DNA from 3 places in the Mesobacillus sp. S13 genome. Region 2 is predicted to be linked to each of the others. Evidence: riboswitches for the same ligand, from Rfam matches in the RefSeq annotation. Region 2 holds a riboswitch; each other region holds the start of a gene.
What was found. A riboswitch is a leader RNA that binds a small molecule or an ion and turns the genes downstream of it on or off. The one in region 2 is predicted to bind cobalamin.
Positions count from the first base shown of each region.

Region 1: linked by a shared signal. The riboswitch ahead of LGO15_RS01145 (ABC transporter substrate-binding protein) and the one ahead of LGO15_RS02020 (acyl-CoA thioesterase) in region 2 are both predicted to bind cobalamin.
Region 3: linked by a shared signal. The riboswitch ahead of LGO15_RS11500 (ABC transporter substrate-binding protein) and the one ahead of LGO15_RS02020 (acyl-CoA thioesterase) in region 2 are both predicted to bind cobalamin.

Region 1 is NZ_CP084622.1:204,434-210,385, reverse strand. It holds gene LGO15_RS01160 (VOC family protein) at 1-127, opposite strand, end outside; gene LGO15_RS01155 (heme ABC transporter ATP-binding protein) at 177-1,622, opposite strand; gene LGO15_RS01150 (FecCD family ABC transporter permease) at 1,622-2,680, opposite strand; gene LGO15_RS01145 (ABC transporter substrate-binding protein) at 2,646-3,602, opposite strand; cobalamin riboswitch at 3,836-4,018, opposite strand; gene LGO15_RS01140 (hypothetical protein) at 4,274-5,050, opposite strand; gene LGO15_RS01135 (FtsW/RodA/SpoVE family cell cycle protein) at 5,392-5,952, shown strand, end outside.
Region 2 is NZ_CP084622.1:396,770-402,721, reverse strand. It holds gene LGO15_RS02035 (sugar O-acetyltransferase) at 1-187, opposite strand, end outside; gene LGO15_RS02030 (ribonucleotide-diphosphate reductase subunit beta) at 310-1,338, opposite strand; gene LGO15_RS02025 (ribonucleoside-diphosphate reductase subunit alpha) at 1,360-3,582, opposite strand; gene LGO15_RS02020 (acyl-CoA thioesterase) at 3,557-4,069, opposite strand; cobalamin riboswitch at 4,234-4,419, opposite strand; gene LGO15_RS02015 (LutC/YkgG family protein) at 4,519-5,220, opposite strand; gene LGO15_RS02010 (LutB/LldF family L-lactate oxidation iron-sulfur protein) at 5,217-5,952, opposite strand, start outside.
Region 3 is NZ_CP084622.1:2,250,215-2,256,166, forward strand. It holds gene shc (squalene--hopene cyclase) at 21-1,907, opposite strand; gene LGO15_RS11495 (DUF2515 family protein) at 2,024-3,160, shown strand; cobalamin riboswitch at 3,395-3,592, shown strand; gene LGO15_RS11500 (ABC transporter substrate-binding protein) at 3,787-4,758, shown strand; gene LGO15_RS11505 (adenosylcobinamide amidohydrolase) at 4,724-5,545, shown strand; gene cbiB (adenosylcobinamide-phosphate synthase CbiB) at 5,542-5,952, shown strand, end outside.

The DNA.
Region 1 (5,952 bases), 190 kb from region 2:
CAGTTTCATACTCGATATAGGTCCCAAACTCATTTCTAAGTTTAAGGCCTAGCAGCTCACCGTAAAAATGCTTTGTTTTTTCCAGATCGGAAACATATAGGATGACATAGCCCATTTTCATTTCCATTCTCATCACCTCTTATAATTAAGATTCGTGATGAAGTGGATGGTTTCCTTCATTGAAACTTGAAAGCAGTTTTGCTGTTTCTATAGTTTAGGATTGCTTCCTTTGTGCAGGTGTAAATCCCCTCGCTGATTAGCTTGCCGAGCGGTGTTGCAGTGCCGGCATAGGAAATCTCTTCGCCTTGCTGTGTTGCAGCGATACAGATGCTGTCCGTGGAAATGCCAGCTGGCTGGCCGGCAACCCCAGCTCCGCTCCCTTCCAGTTCCTGCAAGACACTTATTTTTGCTTCTGCCGCGGTCATTGCACTCTGGATAAAAGCTTCCTCAGAAATTTTGCCGTTAATGAACAGCCATGTATTGATATTCCGGGGGCTGTCCCGATGTGTGCTGCCCGCAGAAACAATAATGAAAATCGACATTCCTTCAGCTTCAAAGGAGCGGTATGATGCTGTTTCAACCGGAACAGCCGTCATCATCCCCACCGTTTCGCTTGGGATGAATCCATTCTCCTGTAAGTAGTCTGCCATTTCTGCTTTATGGTCACTGCAGTCATACTCCATCGGGACAACACGGTGAACGAACGAACTATGCCAGCCAATCCCGGCACCGGTGATTCCCGAAGACATTGTCCTCAACTTCACTGGTGACTGTAGGTCAATACGGTCTGCCCCCACATCAAGAAATCTGTCGTCTATTTGCGGCGCAGCGTCATGAACGCCGTCGGTTTCCGGCATGAGCAGCAATTGAGGCCTAGCGATTTCCGGATGCGGATGGTTTTTGATCTCCGTCTTATAGACACTTTTGATCCGCTCTTCTTTTAACACTTCAACAGGAGAGTCGACAATCAGCAACTCTCCGTTTTCCATCAGCAGCAGCCTGTCACAATACAGTGATGCCAGGTTCAAATCATGAAAAATGGAGACGACCGTCAACTCCTCTTCAGCTGCCCATTTTTTCAGCAGGTCCAGCAGCTCTTTTTGAAAACTTAGGTCAAGATGATTCGTTGGTTCATCGAGCAGCAGAATCCTCGGTTGCTGCGCCAGTGCCTGAGCGAGGTAGACTCGCTGTTTTTCGCCGCCAGATAGTTCGACGATTGATTTTTCCTGGAGATGGGTAATTCCTGTCTGGTCCATCACCTTCACGACAATCTGTTCATCTTCCTCACTCCAGCTGTGGAACCAGCCTTTCTGGTGTGCATAGCGCCCGAGCGATACGGTTTCTTTCACACTATAAGGGAAGGCCTGGTCAGAATGCTGCGGCAGGACTGCCATCATCCTGGCAAGCTGCTTCGGTGTATACTGGGTCAATGGCCGGCCGTCCAGCTCAATGTCACCTTCCCTGGATTCCAAAGCGCCACTGATCATTTTTAACAGAGTGGTTTTCCCGCTTCCGTTCGGGCCAAGAATTCCAAACAACTCACCCTTGCCAACCTGAAAGGAGATTCCCTTCAACACCTCGCCACCTGCATATCCGCCTGTTAGATTCTTCACTGTGATCATCAGCCAGCACTTCTTTCCTTGCGATTTTTCATTAAAATAAACGCAAAAACCGGCGCACCGATTAATGCCGTGATCACGCCGATCGGCAATTCCGAAGGAGCGATGATCGTTCGGGATATCAGGTCTGCGAGAATCAGGAAGCCGCTGCCCATCAGGACGGATAGCGGCAGCAGATGACGATGGTCCGGTCCCCAGACTGTCCTTGTCAGATGAGGAATGACGAGACCGACGAAGCCGATTGTCCCGGATACGGCAACCGCTGAACCTGTTAAAAGTGAACCAGAAAGCAAAATCAGCAGCTTCCGGCGCTCAACATTGACACCTAGATGCTGTGCGCGCTCCTCGCCAAACGACATGGCATTCAGTTCTCTTGTGTTGGCAAGCAAAATCACCAATCCGATTATAAAGAAAGGAAAAATAATCTTAATATAATCCCAGCCGCGCATCGACACGCTGCCCAAAAGCCAGCCGATGATTTGCCTCAGCTCTTCGCCGGAGAGCGCAATCATCAAAGAAATGAAAGAACCTAGAAATGAACTTAAGATAATTCCGGTTAGAATGATCGTCTCCACCCTGAGCAGCCTGTCGACTTTCCGGGCAAAAAACAGCACAAATAAGACTGTGGCAAAGGCGAATAAAATAGTCAGCACCGGCAAGGTGAAGGCACCAATCAGCGGCAGTGAAATGCCAAAAAACAGCGTGACAACCGCACCGATGGAAGCACCTGATGAAATCCCAAGCGTGTAGGGATCTGCCAGCGGATTGCGCAGCAGGCCCTGGAAGGCAGCACCGGCAATAGCCAGAGATGCTCCTACAAGCCCTGCCAGCAATACACGCGGCAGCCTGATTTCCATGACGATACTTGCATACATCGGATCGATTTCCTGTCCCTGTAAGCGGAAAATCTCAGCACCAATAATCTCAATAATAGCGGGCACAGGGATGGAAACCGTTCCGATGGAGATGCCCAGCAGCATCGAGATGATCAAGAATGCTGCCGCAAATAGATAGGCAATTCCTTTATTATTTAAAAACGTCTGGGTAAATGGTTTTCGCAAGCTCCTCTGCTCCTTCAGCGAGCCTTGGACCTGAACGGGTAACGAGGTCGGAGTGGACATCATATACACGCTGGTCCTTGACCGCTTTTACATTATTCCAGCCCTGCCGCGCAAGAACCTGCTCATCTGCATTTTCTGTATAATAACCATAGGTTGTCACAATGACATCCGGATTACGCTCAATGATGGCTTCCGGGTCAACCTTCGCCCAGCCATCCAGATCGCCAGCAGCATTCTTTGCGCCGATCAACTCCAGCATTTCATTGATAAATGTACTCTTGCCAGCAGTGTAGATTTCCGGCGCTGGTGAAACCTCGACAAATACAGCTTTCTGCTCTTCAGGTTTAATTGCTTCTGCTTTCTTCTTCAGTTCCGCAAAACTATTTTTCATATTCTCAATAAGTTCATCTGCCTTATCTGTCTCGCCGATGGCCTGGCCAATCATCTCGATTGATCGATATACCTCTTCAAATGACTGAGCATCATTCACGACGACAACAGCAATTCCCGCATCCTTCAACTGCTGAAGCCCCTCTTTCGCGGTATCCGCAGTTGAACCAGGTGCAAGGACGAGGTCCGGCTTAAGGGAAATCATCTTCTCGATATTGAACTCCATGCCGCCGACTTTTTCCTTTGCCATTGCCTCTTCTGGATAATTGTCGAAATCGGTGACACCGACAATCGCGTCTCCGCTTTCAAGTGCATAAACGATTTCCGTGTTGCTCGGCATCAGGGAAATGATTTTTTCAGGCTTTTCCTCAATGACAACTTCTTCATCAAGCGCATCTTTTACCGTAACCGGGTATCCAGCCTTCTGCTCCTGCGCAGTTTGTTCGCTTTCCTTCTTTTCTGGCTGTGCTTCCGTGCCGCAGCCTGCCAAGATCATGGCTGCTGCCATCATCAACATCAATAACTTCTTCATTTGCTTCTCCTCCAATTTTTCGATGAGCTTTGCCAAATCAGGCTGTTGATTTCCGTCCCAGGCGCTTCACCTTTCACTCCAATCAACAGAATGTTAAAATCGTGCAAATATTGACCAAAGCCTTTAATAAATAAAAAAACATCTCCACCTGAAGGGGAGATGTCCGAGTAAGCAAATGTTTTTATCATCATAAAATACATAGAGCCAGCCGGCACCTCCCTATCCTCGTAGGTTTGCTTGTGCAATGGACAGGCAGGTCTCCTGGCTCATGGTCAATGCTCGCTGCGCCTTCCCATACATTTGTACAGTGGCATTTACAGCTTGCTCCCATTTACAGTGGCGGGACCGCGTTGGATTTTCACCAACTTCCCTATTAAGTCTTGTGATAAAAAGACACCTGTTCATTTGATATGTAATTTTCCGCTAAATCCCATTATACACGATTCCAAAAATTGCTCCAAAAAAATTTCTTTTTCGACTTATTGGAAGCTCTTTTCTCAAACTTTGTTGCTATTGACTACAGAATAGGATTAAATGACCATTTTTCTTCATAAAGATTTTAGCCTATTGTGAGAAAAGAGCTTGAACACTTAATAACGACCTACAAACTGAGTATTTGTTACGTTAAAATCGGTTTTAGGATTTTAACAACATTCTTTCCGAAAACAGATTTATTGAGCAAGCAAGCTCCACTCTTTAGCTTTTTTATCGAAGATAATCCTGCCATCCGGATTGCTGGTGCTGGCTTCTTTATATTCATCATGCATATCATCCATGTTGGCAAAATCACCGATGATCCAGATTGGGATTTCAATTCTGTTACGGCTTTGTTGGATGTTTTTCAGCGAAAATACGGCCCCTTCTTTTAGGGCTGGCGTCAATGATTTCAGGATTTCCTTGCTGACAGAAGGATAGGATTTCTTTTTCCGGATCCCGAGCAGTGTTTTTTCCGGCTTCATTTCCCCTAGTTTGCCTGACAGGACAAGGCCAAGCATTCGGAAAAAATCATTGAGATTGCGGTAATAGGTTTTATTGAACCAGCCATCTTCAGTGGAGAGGAACACAAAACGGTTATTAAGCTGATTATAAAAAGGCAGTTTCAAATGATGCTTGATATGCCCGAGATAAAGAAGCTCAGCAATCTCTTGGGCCGACAGCACATTCAATGCTTCCACTTCCTCAAAATCGATCCAGCAAAAATCCCCGTATGCATGGACATTGGCTCCAACTAATTTTTCGACGCTGTCTTCAGATACATACTCAAATAAAGTATGTCTGTTGAACTCACCATCCTCATAGCGATGCTTCAACAGCAGCAGATGGTTGAGTGAATCAGACAATGACCTTGCGAATTCATGGAATTCGACCCCATGCGAGAGCACATACTGGTCCCGTTCGTTCATATGGACATATAGTAAATCCCTGCTATAAGGATGGTTCTTTTTCAAAGACAAAACCTCCTGGAAAAATTCTCAGCTGCAAATGACCAGCGGCTCCGTACAAATAACACTTCTTCCATTCTAACAAAAATGACAGAAAATATCTTATCCTGACACTTCAAAAACATAATTATTATCGACTTTTTCCGCAAAAAGAATCCAACCTGGACCAGAAACTAACACGTCTATTAAATCGTCTAATAGTTACAGGAATATGTTACCTTGGCAGGGATTGTAAGAATCATCCTTTTACGCTAGCATAAAATGGTAAGACTGCTGAGCAGTGAGCAGGAAAGCTAACTGAAAGCGAAAAAATTCACCGGACTAAGGAATGGGACAGGGTGTAGCAAATGGAGAAATCGATTAAAAAATTCGACAGATTTGATTGGACATTGACGCTCCTCTTATTGCTGTTTTTTCTTACTAGCTGCATTGCTATATACAGCGCACAGAAAACGGGGCAGTATGTCGGTCAAAACTTTTTATACAAACAAATATTCTGGTATGTCGTCGGATCCGGGATCATCACAGTTGTGATGATGTTCGACAGTGAACAATACCGCAAACTTTCATGGTATTTGTATGGTTTCGGAGTGTTCCTGCTCGTCTTCCTGTTTTTCGCACCTGCCAGTATCGCCGAAGAACGGAACGGGGCCAAAAGCTGGTTCTTCATCGAGCCATTCGGTTCAATTCAGCCCTCAGAGTTCATGAAGGTCTTCTTGATTCTTGCCCTTAGCAGCACGATTTATGCTCATCATAAAAAACATGCGACAAAGACTCTTCAAACAGACTTCCTTCTTTTCATCAAGCTTGGCTTCATTACAGCCCTGCCACTTGGAATGATCATGCTCCAGCCTGACTTGGGAACCTCTCTCGTCGTGCTGGCCATATTCACCGGGATCATCCTTGTT
Region 2 (5,952 bases):
TCACGACCGTTTCCCCTGTTGAACCGAGCAATTCCTTTAATAACTTCGTCCGTTTTTCGCCTTCCGTTTCTAATGTTTGATTATAGAGCCTCACTTTTCGCCTTGCTTCCTCACGCTCTTTTACCAATACCGGGTCTGCAGGGTTGTACATTTCCCCTGCCAGCATCTTTTCTTTTTCAGTTTTCATGTTGATGACCTGCTTTCCAATCAAGTGTAGAAGACGTCAAAAAAAATGGAAGCGAAAGGAACGTCCCCTTTGCTTCCATTTTATCAATAGTAGCGAAACTTATAAAATAGGACCGCAGTAATCTACAGTTCATCAAATCCATTCTCATCGGAGGTCTTGGTGTACTGTCTTGATTTTTGCTCGAAGAAGTCGGTTTTTCCGAGATCCACTTCCTGATAGGCGATGATCCATCTTAGCGGATTGGTGCGATACCCTTCGAAGGGAGCAGCAAAGCCCAGTTGTTCTGCCCGTTTGTTGGCCATGAATTTTATATAGTTTTCGAGGTCTGAGATGAGCAGGCCGTCAATCTCGTTGCCGATGATATACTCTGCCCAATGTATCTCCAGCTGTGCTGCTTCCCGGAAGGCGGCAGTGCCAAATTCCCTCAAGGAGCTAGTGTCATACTCTGGATTTTCATGCAGGATTTCCTTGAAGATTCTTTCAAATAGCCCTACATGAAGCTGTTCGTCACGGTTGATATAATTAATCATCGTGCTCGTGCCGACCATTTTCTGATTGCGCGCCAGATTATAAAAGAAAGCGAAGCCTGAGTAAAAAAACAAGCCCTCAAGGATGACATCATAAACAATGGAATGCAGCAGGTTTTCAATGCTCGGATTCTGTGCAAAACCTTTGTACCCGTCCGTGATGAATTCGTTCCGCTTGCTTAAAGTCGGTTCTGTCCTCCAGTAGTCGAACACTTCCTCCTGCTTCGATTTGGAAACGATGCTTGACAGCACATAGCTGTAGGAATGGTTATGAATCACTTCCTGCTGGGCCAGCATGATCATCAGCGCATTCAAACTGGAGTCGGTAAGGTAATCAGCCACTTTACCGGCATAGTCGGTTTGAATGCTGTCGAGCAATGCCAGCAGCCCGATGATTTTTAAAAATGTATCCTGTTCCTTTTCAGATAGTGCGGGAAACTGTTTGATATCCTTTGACATGTTGATTTCAAAAGGAGTCCAGAAATTCCCGAGCATCCTCTTATATTTTGGATATGCCCATTGGTAACGCACATCATCCCAATTCAGGATATTCGAACTCCTGCCATTGATGATACCGGTTGAAGCATTAGGCGCATCGACATCAATCAGCACTCTTTTTTTCATGAATTTTCCCGTCCCTTCCTCTTAACTATGGCAGCTTTCACATTCCACAAAATCACTGCTCGATGTGGAACGCACATAATATGTGGTCTTCAATCCGGATTTCCAGGCATCCAGATGCAAATCCAGGAGCGCCTTTGCTTTGATCGTATTTTTCACATAAAAATTAAACGAGATGGATTGGTCAATATGGCGCTGGCGCCTTGCATTCTGCCTGATGCTCCAGTGCTGGTCCACATTGTAGGCCGTCTTATAGAACCACATCGTTTCCGCTGTTAAGTCAGGTGCGGTCACCGGAATCTTGTAATCTTTCTTCTCCTCCGAGTACTCAAGCCTGAAAATCGGGTCTATGCTTGCTGTCGAACCTGCCAGGATCGAGGTGGAGGAATTCGGCGCCACTGCCATCAGGTATCCGTTCCTGATGCCATGCTCTTTTACTTCCTCTGAGAGATCCCCCCACATTTTTCCTTTATACTGCCTCTTCTCGAAAAACTGTCCTGTACACCAATCTGATCCTTCGAAATAAGGATAAGCCCCTTTTTCCTTTGCCAGCTCCATGCTTGCACTGATCGTTAAATAGGCGATTTTTTCATAGAGAGTATCACAATACTCGACAGCTTCTTCACTCTCCCATTTGATTCCTTTCAGAGCGAGAAGATGATGCCAGCCGAATGTTCCCAGTCCGATTCCCCGATAATTCTTATTGGTCAACTGTGCCTGCAGTACAGGGATTTCATTGATATCGATGACGTTATCAAGCATTCGGACCAGTATATGAATCACTCTCTCAAGAACCTCATCCATGACACTTTTCGCCAGGGAAATCGAGGATAAGTTACAGACGACAAAGTCGCCTGGCTTTTTATAGATTAAAATCTTCCCATCCTCCACTTTTTCCTCTTCCAGGAGGGTCGGGCTCATGTTCTGGGTAATTTCCGTGCAAAGATTGCTGCAGTAAATCATACCCTTATGATGATTGGCATTCAGCCTGTTCACCTGGTCCCTGTAAAACATATAAGGAGTGCCGGTTTCAAGCTGGGAAATCATGATTGATTTAAAGATTTCGATGGCAGGTACCACTTCATGTGACAAGCCTGGATGATAGACGCATTCCCAGTACTTATCCCGGAAGGAGCCTGTCCCCTTCTCCTCATCAAAGAAATCCTCAAGCGAATAGCCCATGACGCGCCTTACCTCATGAGGGTCAAACAAATACCAGTCCCCGCGTTTTTCTACTTGCTCCATAAAAAGGTCCGGGAGGCAGATGCCTGTGAATAAATCATGGGTACGCTGGCGCTCGTCCCCATTGTTCAGCTTTGCGTCAAGGAATGGGAAAATGTCTTTATGCCACACATCCAGGTAGACAGCGATTGCACCCTGGCGCTGCCCCAATTGATCGACCGAAACCGCTGTGTTATTCAGCTGCTTCATCCATGGAATGACACCTGAACTGATCCCTTTAAAGCCTTTAATATCACTGCCGCGGCTCCTGATTTTCCCGAGATAGACACCGATGCCTCCTCCGTTCTTACTTAAGGTAGAAATGTCCGTGTTGGAATCATAGATGCTCCTTAAATCATCAGCCACCGTATCGATAAAGCAGCTCGATAGCTGGCCATAGCTTTTGCCGGCATTGGCTAGCGTTGGAGTCGCCACAGTCATATAGAGGTTTGAAAGCGCCCAGTAAGCTTCCTCCACTAATTGAAGCCGCTTTTCTTTCGGCTCTTCCGCCAGAAGGGTCATGGCGATAATCATGAACCGCTCCTGCGGCAGTTCAGCAACATCCCCTGTATGCGTGCGTGCCAGGTACCTTTCCACCATCGTTAACAGGCCAATATATGTAAACAGTTCGTCTCTCTCGGGCTCAATGACTCTCTCAAGAAAATCGATTTCTTCCCGTGAGTAAGATTCTACGATTTTCCCATCATAGATCCCTATTTCTATCAACCTATTGATCAATTCATAGAAGGATCCGTAACCAGTTGCTCCTCTGAAGGACGAACTAAGCTTGTACAATCTCTTCTGGTAAAGCCGTGCTGCAACATAGGTCCAATCTGGCTCATTCCGGTCAATTCGCTCTACTGCGTTCAGAATCAGCATGTTCTTGACCTGGTCATCTGTCATATTTTTCACCCGAAGAGCCTGTTCCGTTTTTTCTTTAAAATCCGAAAAGTCCAGCAGTGGGAATGCTCGTTCCATTTCTTCGATCTGCTTCGCGGCTCTATCCTCTTTTACTTGATTGCTCATTCACGATCCCTCCAGCTTGATTACTCTTCCTCTTTTCCAGTCTATGCTGCCTTCTCATATCAGCCGTGTTGAACAGCTGCCACTCCTCATCATTCTCTGGAATGACCTTTGCCACCGGAACGGGAGTACCCTTTTCATCCTTAGCGACCATGGTTAAAATCGAGGTGGTCGTCAAAGTCTTTTTACAAGTCTTCAAGTTTTCGCTTTCCACTTTTACGAACACTTCCATGGATGTTCTCCCTGTCGAAATCACGATTGCTTCCAGGGTCAATATATCGCCCACTACTGCGGAAGAGAGAAAATTAACCGAGTCAATCGAGGCCGTGACGACTGCCGTTCTGCTGTGTTTCATCGCCGCTATCGCAGCAATTTCATCAATATATGCCAATACCGTTCCGCCAAAAATCGTCCCAAGATGGTTGGTGTCCGGAGGCAAAACAAGCACATTTTGAAAAGTCCTCGACACATTTGTTGATAATCCTTCCATTCCTAACCTCCTGTTTTTTTAAAAATACTTCCTGAAAAATGAGAAAAACCCATCTCGAAAGATGGGTTAAAGTTAACGTTGATGTCATGAACGCTCATATGTAGCTAAAAAACAGCATGAGCCTGTCAATTGATCCCCGTAATACCTTCCCAATTCCCGAAGAAGATAACACGAATAGATATGGCAGGTCTCCTGACTTGTGCTTCACCCTACTTTGAGGCCTTCCCATCTATTTGTTAGACAGTGGTTCTTCCTCATTTCGTCAGCACTTACAGTTGCGGGAACAGTTCTGGATTCTCACCAGATTCCCTATTAAGTCTTATTCAGACACCATATTTACCGGTATATTCAATATTTAGTTATGAAACTACTTATCTAACACAATATATCGTGTTATGAAATGATAGTATATCATCTTTCATTCTTTTTCAACTATTTTTCATCGAAGCTTAATCCACGACAATGTATGTTGCTTTGACAGGTCCGTGCACTCCGACAATCAGGTTCATTTCGATGTCGGCACTGTTGCTTGGGCCGGTGATGAAACTGACATAGGAAGGGACGTCTTCGCCGCTGGCCTGTGCCTCGTGGATGTGTCTGGCTGCCTGAGTCATCCGTGGCACGAGGGTGCTTTTCGGAATGATGGCAATGAACGTCCGCGGCAGCAGACTGATCGATCGCCCATTGTCTTTCGTATTGAACAATGTCACAGTGCCAGACTCGGCAAGCGTGATGTCGCTGAACACAAGCCCTACATCTGCTCGTTCCGCAATCTTTTGATTTTCCTTGCCAAGCGCTGGATTCCACACATGGACATCCACACTGTCTCCCTGGTCTTCGAAAAACTTCGTGATCCCATACTCCTGATGGCGGACATCATTGGATGTGACAATCGCCTTGCCTTCATAGGCCTGAAGCGTTTCGTTCAAAACTTCCGTCAGGCCGGCACGGTCTGTCCTTTTAAAAGTGGTATGGATGACCTGGCAATGTTTTTCAAGCACTTCAACCAATTCGTCCTGGCTCATACCTTTGAACACTTCATCCTGAGGAGTAACGCTCCATTGTGGCCGCTGTACTCCTTCTGTCCGTCGCTCCCGGCCTAGTCTGGACGCCAGTTTATTTAAAAAGGCTTCTCGATTCTGGATGCTCATTTGGATTCACCGTCCTTCTGTCTTTGCTTGAACCACGAACGGAACGACTGTCCCTGTGGAGCATAAAAATCACGGACTTCGGTCCACGCCTTCAGTGGCCCTGGCCCATTTTCAATCATTCCATCTTTCGTCCATGGCCCAAGTGCCGGCTTGGCCATTTTCGCACTCATATTATAAACCGACGGATTAGAAGCCCAAGTGGAAAAACCTTTCATCATCAACTTTTCTGCCGTTGGGGTCATATTTTTTTCCACAATGATCTGTCGATGGCGGATCAGATGCTCATGCAGTGGAATTTTAACAGGACAGGCTTCCGTACAGGCTGCACACAAGGTCGATGCATATGGAAGCTCTTTATGATCTTCGTAACCTTCCAGCAGCGGTGTGATCACAGCACCGATTGGCCCCGGATAAATTGAGTTGTATGCATGCCCGCCGATATGACGGTAAACCGGACATGCATTGATGCAGGCTGCACAGCGAATGCAATGCAGAGCCGATTGAAACTCGGTTCCAAGGATTTTCGAGCGTCCGTTGTCGACAATCACCAAATGGAATTCCTCAGGACTGTCCACTTCCTGCTCAAGGCCAGCACCCGTAATCGCCGTGATATAGCTCGTCAATTTCTGACCAACCGCCGCACGTGTCAATAGACTGACAAGGACCTCCATCTCTTCCCATGTCGGTACGATCCGTTCCATACCCATCACCGTGATCACGATATCCGGAAGA
Region 3 (5,952 bases), 1.9 Mb from region 2:
GCAAGGGAGGTCATGTTGTGTTATTTATCAGTCAGGAGCTCTCCACCAGCTAATTTTTGATAATGGGCCAGGGCAAGCAATGGAAAAACATATTCATAACAATGGTAATTGATATAAAAGGAGCCTGCCATTCCTCTTCCTTTTGGGTAGGCTGACGTCCAATCTTTTTCCTTCCGCTCCGCTAAAAATGCTGCACCGTTTTCGATTTCCGGCGTAACACCGGTGGCCGCTGAGATGAGTGTGTCAAGAGCCCAGGCAGTATGAGTCCGGGTACTTTCGCCCAACGGCACATAAAGATTTTTGATATCACTTTTACATGATTCTCCCCAGCCGCCGTCAGGATTCTGGATTTTCCGCAGCCAAGTTAGCGCTTTTTGAATAGCTGGATGTTTCGGGGAAACCCCAACGGCAATCATTCCCGATACAGCCGCCCATGTGCCATATATATACACGCCCCAACGCCCCACCCAGGAACCATCTGAGTTCTGATGCCGCAACAGCCAGCGAACTCCATCTTTTATCATCGGATGGTGTTCATCCAAGTTTGTATAGTTGCCGAAGAACTCTAAAGTCCTCCCTGTTAAATCAACCGTGGATGGATCAATCAATAAATCCTTTCCGCCCTCTATCGGTAACAAGTTCAACACTTTCTTATCCACATTCTTTTCGAATGCGGCCCAGCCTCCGTCCTTGTTTTGCATGGAAATGAGCCAATTTACTCCTCGATCCCAAGCCTGCCGGCAATCCACTTGTTCTGTGGCCAAAGTACGGATCGCCCTCAGTGCAGCGGTAGTGTCGTCAATATCTGGGTGGAAAGTGTTCAAGTCTGCAAATCCCCAGCCTCCTGGTAATACGTCAGGCTCATGAATCGCCCAATCTCCGTATTTGAGATGCTGGCGAGAGAGAATGTATTGATTTGCCTTTTGGACAGTGCTGGATGAATAGGGAATACCGGATTCTTGCAGAGCATAACTAATCAATGTCGTATTCCAGACTGTAGCCGTCGTGTACTGGCAGTGGAGTTCTCCGTCAATACGGCAGGTCATTGCTTTTAACCCTTGCACTGCACGGGTAATCACTGGATGGGTAGTATGATAGCCTCTCGCCAGTAAGGCAAAAATCATAAGGGAAGTTGTGCTGAAATAATTTAAATACGTGCCGTCCGGTTCGATTCTGTCCAGCATGTATTTTTCGGCACGATATAATGCCAATTCGCGAAGGTTTCCATGGTATTTCATCCCCTGGATGCCTTGTTTGATCCATTTGATCAGCGAGCGGGTCTCTTCTTCTTGATCCTCTGTAAAGAAACGAACTTCTTTGTTTTGAAACAAATCGGAGAGATCGGGCGACCGGGGCGTTCTCTTACGAAAATTCGTATTGGCGAGAATCAAAAAAGGGATAATGTTGGCTCTGCCGTAAACGGAGAGGTCAAAAAGATTGATAGGGAAGGAGTCGGGTATAAGCATCACTTCAATATTAATGGGGAGGTGCGGCCACTCACATTGTCCAGTTAAGGCCAACAAGATTTTCAAAAACATATGGACTTCCGAGGCCCCGCCGTTCGCCATGATAAACCTCCTGGCAGCCTGCATATCCTTGTCTGTTCGATCGCGGTAACCAGAATAGAGAAGAGCATAATACGCTTCCACAGTGGAGGTCAGATTTCCTTTTTCCTGGTCATGAAACAGTTTCCATGAGCCATCTTCCTGCTGTTGTCCGGCGATTCGTTTTACCAATTCTTCAATGAACTCCTCGTCATTTATCTCCAATGTCCGCAATAAGATAATCATACTGCAGTCCGTTGCGATCCCGGTCTCGAAAGGATAACGCCAGGCACCGTCGTCTGATTGGTCCTGAATTAACTGAGCAGCGATTCTGTCCATTTCCTTCATTACACGATGCCTCATTTAACCCATCCTCTCCCAAATATTCATCTTTGTATTCATATTCCATGAACAAAATGAATATGCATTCCATTGATGGGAATGACTGATCCGCTAAAAATGAACTATTATGAAGGATGATGCCGTTTTTGCTGAACTCTTTCGCAGACGTGAAAAAAGATTTAAAGAAAAAGATGAAAAAGAAATCTTCCGGCCATCTGCCCAGTTTGTCAAAATATGATAAACGATGGATTCAGCTTATAAAAGAACAGACGAGACAACTTAATCAGAACAATGTATCACGGACGCAAGCGTATTTTCGGTTTTACCTTCAACACCCTGAAATACATTGGGCATTTCTCGGACATATGGTATCGCGTAACGTCGGCTGGAACATGACGGATTTAAAAGGGGAGTTGCTGACAAAACTATTGTCTGAAAGAGAACAGAACGACTTTTTTGCCTTTTTGGAACGCGGCAGCTGGCTGATTTTTCAAGATGTGTATCCTCAATTTATGATTTATGAGCTGAGTGTGATGAGCAGCAAGGAAATGTTCCATCTTCTGCCTCATTTTCAAACTTCCGCCTTCATGGAGACGATGTGGCGCTATTATTGGCACAGTGGGGATAAATCTACTTTGGCTGTTGCGATGGTCATCAATGAACAAAGCTATTTGGAAAAAAGATTGATTCAAAATCATCATTATAAAAAAGTCGTAACAGGTACGGTCAGCTTTAAAATGTATGATTTTTTGAACCTTAATAACACTATTTTTCCCTATGGTATAGGGGACAAAAGGGAGAAGGCTTCGCTTGCCGGCGCATCCTTACGGTATTTCACTTCGCTCCACGAAAGAATTATATTCGGAAAAAAATTGTACTCGCTTCTTTTTCAGCAGGAAGAGATGCTGGAAGGGGTATTGAAATGGGCTCATGAACACCCTCACACGGGCTCGCGAAAGGATTATTGGCCGGATTTGTTTAATGATGTGAATGACTCATTTCCCCGGTCCCTTTATAAGCGAAAGGTCAAAAATTGTGTGTTGAGAAAGGGTGCCGAGCGGCTATACAGTCCTGCTTTAAAATATGCGTGGCCTAATACCCCTCATGAGGAAGCAGAGAGTGGAGATTGGTTTGAGGATTTGCATGTACTGGATTATATTCATGATGATGTCAGTTTGGATGGAGAGATACTAAATAATTATTGCAAAACCATTGAAACAATTGAACTTGCGGTAATGGCGAAGGAAGCCATTCTATTCCGTGAAGAAGATTAATGCTTCATGAGCGGTGGTCCCGATATTGATAAATACTTTTACAATGTTCAAAGTCTTATAATCAAAAGGCTTAAAGACTTTTGATTTTTTTATGTATAAAACTAACATACTATCATTGCATTTTAAGTGATTAAACTTGCAGAAGGGAATCAATGAGAATTAAATTTTAACAAATTCATACAAATTATTACTCCCCCCGACATTATTTGTGTATAATTAAAAACAGCGGAAAATTGAATACATAAAGAATCTGGTGTCTTCTAAACGAGTTAGTAGTTTAGAGACTTAATAGGGAAGTTGGTGAAATTCCAACGCGGTCCCGCCACTGTAACTGGGAGCTTCAAGCCTGATGCCACTGTACTTTTTGTATGGGAAGGCGCTTGATAGCGATGACCAGAAGCCAGGAGACCTGCCTGATTCTTCGCGCCACAACCTACGAGGATAGGAGGTGTTTGGGAACGATTCTGGCTGTTTATTAGAAGAACCGACACAAACATCTCCATGAGTAAAATGGAGGTGTTTTTTTAGTTTCATAGAAAGATTTCATTTTGTTTTACACCGAACAGGCAAGTTTGATTGCTTGTTAAAAAACGATCGATTCAATCAAAAATCGGAGGAATGAAAAGATGAAGAAGTTAAATGCGTTATTATTTGCTTTAATGTTATTAATTGGTGCTTTGGCAGGTTGCGGCAGCAATGCTGAGCAGTCAAATGCTAAGGAGACAAAGAACACTGAAACTGTCCAGCAGGCAGAAGTGAAGTTCCCTGTCACTATTACGGATGGAACAGGGCAGGAAGTGACCATAGAATCGAAACCGGAAAAAATAGTTTCCCTGATTCCGAGCAATACGGAAATCGCCTATGGATTGGGTCTGGAAGAACAGATTGTCGGAGTTTCTGATTTTGATAATTTCCCTGAAGAAGTGGGGGAGAAAGAGAAGATTGGCGGCATGGAGTTCAATCTCGAGAAAATCATTTCTATGAAGCCTGATTTGGTTCTTGCCCATGCTTCTAGTGCACATTCGTCTGAAGCTGGACTTCAGCAGCTTAAAGACACTGGAATTACAGTGCTGATCGTGAATGATGCGAAAACGTTCGATGAAGTATATGAATCAATCAGCATGATTGGTACAGCGTCAGGCGAAAAGGAAAAAGCCGATGCTATGATCGCAGACATGAAGAAGAAAATAGAAGAGATCAAGACAAAGGCAAAGGAAATAAAAGAAGAGGACAGAAAGTCGGTATTCGTAGAGGTTTCGCCTGCACCTGAAGTTTATGCTGCTGGAAAAAATACCTTCATTGACGAAATGCTGCAGATCATTCATGCAGAAAACACCGTTACAGAAGAGGGATGGCCAAAGCTGGATTCCGAGGCAATCATAAAAAGCAATCCTGAGGTGATCATCACGACCCATGGTTACTATACACCTGAGCCGGTGAAAAATGTTACAAGCCGTGAAGGCTGGGACAAGATTACGGCGGTCAAGGAAAACCGTGTTTTCGATGTTCATTCCGACAAGGTGACAAGAACAGGCCCAAGGCTGACAGAAGGAGTAGAAGAGCTTGCAAAAGCGGTTTACCCGGATGTTTTTAAATAATACGATGGGTTCTCATATCTTGCGGACAAGCATTAAAACTAAGTCTCATACTAAGGGAGCATTGCAGGAAACGAGTTTGTTTCCTGCGGCTAGCCCAAATGATGCAATATCAGTGGAAATAGGAGAACGCCATCTCCAAATGAGAGAAGGATTCATCGCCTTGAATTCTCCAATTCCATTAAGAACAATGTCTTCGGGAGTTGTCGGGGCGGGAACAGGCTGGCACAGCAGCTTTGTGAACCGGCATGTGGACAAGAGTTATGATTGCAGTGACCATCGGGAAGAAATGATTCATTATTTGAAGGAAAAGGGATTTAAGCCTGAAGGAACGGTCGGGATGATGACTGCTGTGATGCTGGAGGATGTTTGTTTTAAGCACTATCAGGAAGAAGGGTTCTCTGTATTTATCGTTGTGACGGCAGGTACCGGCAATGCGGTGGACGCCTCGAAAAGCAGCGAGTATTACTCCTATGACATGTCACCTGGAACCATCAACATTTGGCTTTTCGTCAACGGAGTACTGACGGAGGAAGCGTTCATCCAGAGTATGATGACAGCTACTGAAGCAAAGACAAAGGCGCTGCACGATCTCGAAATAAGGGACAAACTTTCTGGTACGGTGGCAACGGGTACATCTACTGACAGCATCATGGTTGCCTCGAGCCAGCAGGGACAAAAGCTGGAATACGCCGGTACGATCACTCCTCTTGGGCGGACTATTGGCAAGGGAGTCCATGAATGTACAGTAGAAGCAATCAGGAACAGCAAGAAAAGGGTGACGAAATGATTCTGAACCACCTTATCGCCCTGACACTTGCTGTCATCTTTGATTGGTTCGTTGGGGATCCGCCAGACTGGCCTCATCCGGTGAAATGGATGGGAACTCTCATCTTCAAGTTAGACAGGGGATTGAATAGAGGCAGCGGCAGAAAAGCTAAAGGAATTGCCATGGTCGCTGCCGTCCTGCTGACAGTCGGAGGCGTCGCTGTCCTGGTCACATCATTGTCTTATTACCTTCATCCATTAGTGGGAATCCTCATGGAAGCCGTGATGATTGCGGCTGCCATTGCGCAAAAAAGCCTGAAGGAAGCCGGGTTATCAGTCTATCATCCACTTGCAGAAAATGATTTGGGAAAGGCGAGGCATAAGCTTAGCTGGATAGTTGGACGGGACACAGAGCAGCTCCAGGAACCT